Regions from separate parts of the Telluria sp. B2 genome, predicted to be linked through region 1. Evidence: predicted binding sites of a transcription regulator. Region 1 holds the regulator's gene; the other holds the start of a gene.

Region 1 (2,402 bases):
GGCCGAACTCCAGATCGAGAAGCTGCGCGAAAACCCGGCGCTGTCGCTGTCGGGCGGCGAGCGCCGCCGCGTCGAGATCGCGCGCGCGCTGGCCACCAATCCGCGCTTCGTGCTGCTCGACGAACCCTTCGCCGGCGTCGACCCGATCGCGGTGATCGAGATCCAGCGCATCGTGCGCTTCCTGAAGGAGCGCGGCATCGGCGTCCTGATCACCGACCACAACGTGCGCGAGACGCTGGGCATCTGCGACCGCGCCTACATCATCAACCAGGGCGCGGTGCTGGCCTCGGGCCGCCCTGACGACATCATCGCCGACGAGTCGGTGCGCCGCGTCTACCTGGGCGAACACTTCCGCATGTAGCAACCACGAAGCGACAACGAAGCAGCAACAAGCGATGAAACAATCCCTGCAACTCCGGACTTCGCAGCACCTGGCGCTTACCCCGCAGCTTCAGCAATCGATCCGCCTGCTGCAGTTGTCCACGCTCGAACTGCACCAGGAAATCGAGCAGATCCTGTCCGACAATCCCTTGCTCGAACGGCTGGACGATCCGCTCGACCACTCGGTGCGCCTGCTTGCCGACGGCGCCATCAGCAATGCGCCCAGCCAGGGCGAGGCCCCGGCCACGCCGGGCGGCGAGGAGGGCGCGCCGAACGGCGAAGCGGCCGACTTCGATGGCGCCGATGGCGATGCCGGCCGCGGCGACGGCGATGCCGACTGGGGCGAAGCCGGACGGTCGTCCGGCAACGGCGAGGACGAGGATGGCCGGCCGCAACTGGAAGCGGCCGGCATCACGCTGCGCGAGCACCTGTCCGAACAGGTGCGGGTGACGGGCCTGAGTGCGCGCGACCGTGCGCTGGCCGAACTCGTGATCGACGCCATCGACGACAACGGCTACCTCGAAGAGCAGCTCGACGAGATCCACGCGCGCCTGCCCGAGGAGCTCGAGGTCGAGATGGACGAACTGCGCTGCGCGCTGGCGCTGGTGCAAAGCCTGGACCCGGTGGGCGTGGGCGCACGGAGCGCGGCCGAGTGCCTGGCGCTGCAGATCCGCAGCATGCCGGGCGTGCCGCTGGTCACGCGGCGCATGGCCCTCAAGATCGTCGAGGGCTACCTGACCTGGTTCGCCCAGCGCGAATTCAACAAGCTGAAAAAAGCCCTGGACTGCGACGACGAAGACCTGCGCGAAGCCCAGGCCGTGATCCGCCAATGCAATCCGCATCCGGGCGCGGCTTTTGCGTCGAGCACCTCGGACTACGTGGTTCCGGACGTGATTGTCCGGAAAACGAAGAACGGCTGGGGCGTGATGCTGAACCAGGACGTGATGCCGCGCCTGCGCGTGAACAACATGTACGCGGCCCTGCTCAAGCAGGGCAAGGGCGAAAGCCAGATGAGCGCGCAACTGCAGGAAGCGAAGTGGCTGATCAAGAATATGCGCCAGCGCTTCGACACGATCTTGCGTGTTTCGCAAGCCATTGTGGAGCGCCAGCGCAACTTTTTCAGCCACGGCGCGGTTGCCATGCGGCCCCTTGTGCTTCGTGAGATAGCTGATACACTAGGACTACACGAGAGCACAATTTCTCGTGTCACAACGCAGAAATTCATGCTGACCCCGCACGGCATGTTTGAGCTGAAGTATTTCTTCGGAAGCCACGTCGCCACCGAAGCGGGAGGTGAAGCATCTTCGACGGCGATCCGGGCTCTCATCGCGCAACTGACAGGAGCAGAAGACCCCAGGAACCCATTATCCGATAGCAAGATCGCGGAAATGCTCGGTGAACAAGGAATGGTCATCGCGCGCCGCACGGTTGCAAAATACCGTGAGGCACTGAAAATTCCTCCCGTCAGTCTCCGCAAATCCTTGTAACGGCGGCACCCACGCGCTTCCTTGTTGCGCGGCGCGGCAGCCGCCACATCTTCAAAGGAGTGTGTATGAATCTCACCATCAGCGGCCACCACCTCGACGTTACCCCCGCCATCCGTGAATACGTACAGAACAAGCTCGAACGCATCACCCGCCATTTCGATCAAGTGATCGACTCCCACGTGATCCTCGCGATCGACAATCTCACCGAAAAAGACAAAAGGCAGAAAGCCGAGATCAATGTGCGCATGTCGGGCAAGACCGTGCACGTGGAAAGCGTTGCGCAAGACCTGTACGCGGCGATCGACCTGTTGATGGACAGGCTGGATCGTCAGGTGATGAAGTACAAAACGATGCTGCAGAATCATAACCACGAGGCGCTCAAGCGCCGTCCTGAAGGCGGAGAGGCAGCCGTTGCCTGATTGGCCGGCAAGCACCGTCTGAACGAGGGCGCCAATGGCGCCCTTTTCATTTCTTGTCGGTGCGTCAATACCCCAGTTGTCTGGTCCTTCGGTAGAATGGATGTTTTTTCGACCA
Region 2 (2,402 bases), 230 kb from region 1:
AGGAGGTTCTTGGTCTGCTGGTAGTGGTCGAGCATCATCTTGTGGTTCTCGCGCCCGATGCCCGATTGCTTGTAGCCGCCGAAGGCCGCGTGCGCGGGATACAGGTGGTAGCAGTTGGTCCACACCCGTCCGGCCTGGATTGCGCGGCCGACGCGGAAGGCGCGGCTGCCGTCGCGCGTCCACAGACCGGCGCCCAACCCGTACAGCGTGTCGTTGGCGATGCGCAGCGCGTCGGCTTCGTCCTTGAAGGTGGTCACCGAGACCACCGGTCCGAAGATCTCTTCCTGGAAGATGCGCATGCTGTTCTCGCCCTTGAACACCGTCGGGCGCACATAGTAGCCGCCGGCCAGGTCGCCGTCGTGGCTGGCGCGCTCGCCGCCGGCGAGCACCTGCGCGCCTTCCTGGCGACCGATGTCGAGATAGGACAGGATCTTTTCGAGCTGCTCCTGCGAAGCCTGGGCGCCGATCATCGTCGACTCGTCGAGCGGATTGCCGGCCTTGATCTTCGCCACGCGATCGAGCGCGCGCTCGATGAAGCGCTCGTAGATCGACTCCTGTACCAGCACGCGAGACGGACAGGTGCAGACTTCGCCCTGGTTCAGCGCGAACATCGCGAAACCCTCGAGGCACTTGTCGAAGAATTCGTCGTCGGCATCCATTACGTCCGCGAAGAAGATGTTGGGCGACTTCCCGCCCAGCTCGAGGGTGACGGGAATCAGGTTCTGCGCCGCGTATTGCATGATCAGGCGGCCGGTCCCGGTCTCGCCGGTAAAGGCGATCTTGGCGATGCGCTTGTTGGAAGCGAGCGGCTTGCCGGCTTCGAGGCCGTAGCCGTTGACGATATTGACGACGCCTTCTGGCAGCAGGTCGGCGATCAGCTCGATGAGCACCATGATCGAGGCCGGCGTCTGCTCCGCCGGCTTCAACACAACGCAGTTGCCGGCTGCGAGGGCCGGCGCGAGCTTCCAGACGGCCATGAGGATCGGAAAGTTCCAGGGAATGATCTGGCCGACGACGCCGAGCGGTTCGTGGAAGTGATAGGCATAGGTCTCGTTGTCGATCGTCGAGATCGCGCCTTCCTGGGTGCGGATGCAGCTGGCGAAATAGCGGAAGTGGTCGATGGCCAGCGGCAGGTCGGCGGCCATGGTTTCGCGGATCGGCTTGCCGTTGTCGATGGTCTCGGCAGTGGCCAGCATTTTCAGGTTCTGCTCCATGCGGTCGGCAATCCGGTTCAGGATGTTCGCGCGCTCCGCGGGCGAGGTCTTGCCCCACGCGTCCTTGGCGGCGTGCGCCGCATCGAGGGCCAGCTCGATGTCCTCCGCGGTCGAGCGGGCCACCTCGCAGAAGGGCTGGCCGGTAACGGGAGTCACGTTGGCAAAATATTCGCCCTTGACCGGCGGGACGAAGCGGCCGCCGATGTAATTGTCGTAGCGCTGGCGGAAGGGATTGGCGACGCCGAGTTTGCTGATGTCCGCGAGATTCATGTCGTCCTCTTTCTCTGGTTGATTTGTGACCGGCGCTGTGCCGGCGTGCTTTTGCGAGCACATCACCAGTTTGCAAGTGCCGTGCCAGCCCGCTTCAGCGACGCTTGCCGGGCAAGCCGGCGGCACTGGGGGAAAAGCGATGTCGCAGCCTGAAACAGATGTCCCTAATTGGAACACCTGGTGTGACATTGGTTTGGCCTTGGGATCGGAGGACCCGCCACCTTGCCTGCGCCAAGTGCCCGTTTACGCAACCATGCGAGCAAGCGCAGAGAAAGGTCGAAGACATGGAACCGCTGCGTTATCGCGGTGTCGTACGTGAGCAAGCGCATGGCATCGCTGTGCACGAACACGTTCGGACTGGGCGGCACTTGTTCACCCGAGGTTTCTTTAATCGGGGGGAAACATGACGGTGACAAGTGTTTGCCCAGCCGTAATGAGGAGATGGAGACACGCAGGCTGCCGGAATAACAGCTGTCAAACAACGGCGATGAAGCAAGATGAGCACGTAAAAGAAAAGGGAGCGTTGACGCTCCCTTTTTGCTTTCGTAGGGTGGACATTCGTCGTGCCGGCATGTAGCCGGCCCTACTGTCCACGCGGTCTCACCGGTTGATCGGCTTGCAGCCCGGAGAGAAACGGGCAGCCGAAAACGACAGCTCAAAACAAAAAACCCCACCGAGATCACTCGGTGGGGTTTTTCCTATAACTAGCCTGACGATAACCTACTTTCACACTGGTTGCAGCACTATCATCGGCGCAAAGTCGTTTCACGGTCCTGTTCGGGATGGGAAGGGGTGGGACCGACTTGCTATGGTCATCAGGCATGACTTGTACGAGTTTCGCTCACCCATGCGAGCGCCACTCTGAATCTGGAAGAAGTATTGGGTAGCAACTGTATCAACAAACAGCGCTGTATCCTG

The links. The regulator sigma-54, encoded in region 1, starts transcription at its own class of promoters, with help from an activator protein. The targets are predictions, from matches to a motif close to TGGCANGNAANCTGCTTT.
Region 2: a site for sigma-54 is predicted at 1,554-1,571, ahead of adh (aldehyde dehydrogenase). Genes of this name have one in related genera too.

Annotation. Positions count from the first base shown of each region.
Region 1 covers NZ_CP196525.1:5,147,368-5,149,769, reverse strand. Annotated here, with positions in the region: gene lptB (LPS export ABC transporter ATP-binding protein) at 1-361, shown strand, start outside; gene ACSUZJ_RS22720 (RNA polymerase factor sigma-54) at 396-1,868, shown strand; gene hpf (ribosome hibernation-promoting factor, HPF/YfiA family) at 1,934-2,287, shown strand.
Region 2 covers NZ_CP196525.1:5,377,372-5,379,773, forward strand. Annotated here, with positions in the region: gene adh (aldehyde dehydrogenase) at 1-1,484, opposite strand, end outside; rRNA gene rrf (5S ribosomal RNA) at 2,192-2,304, opposite strand.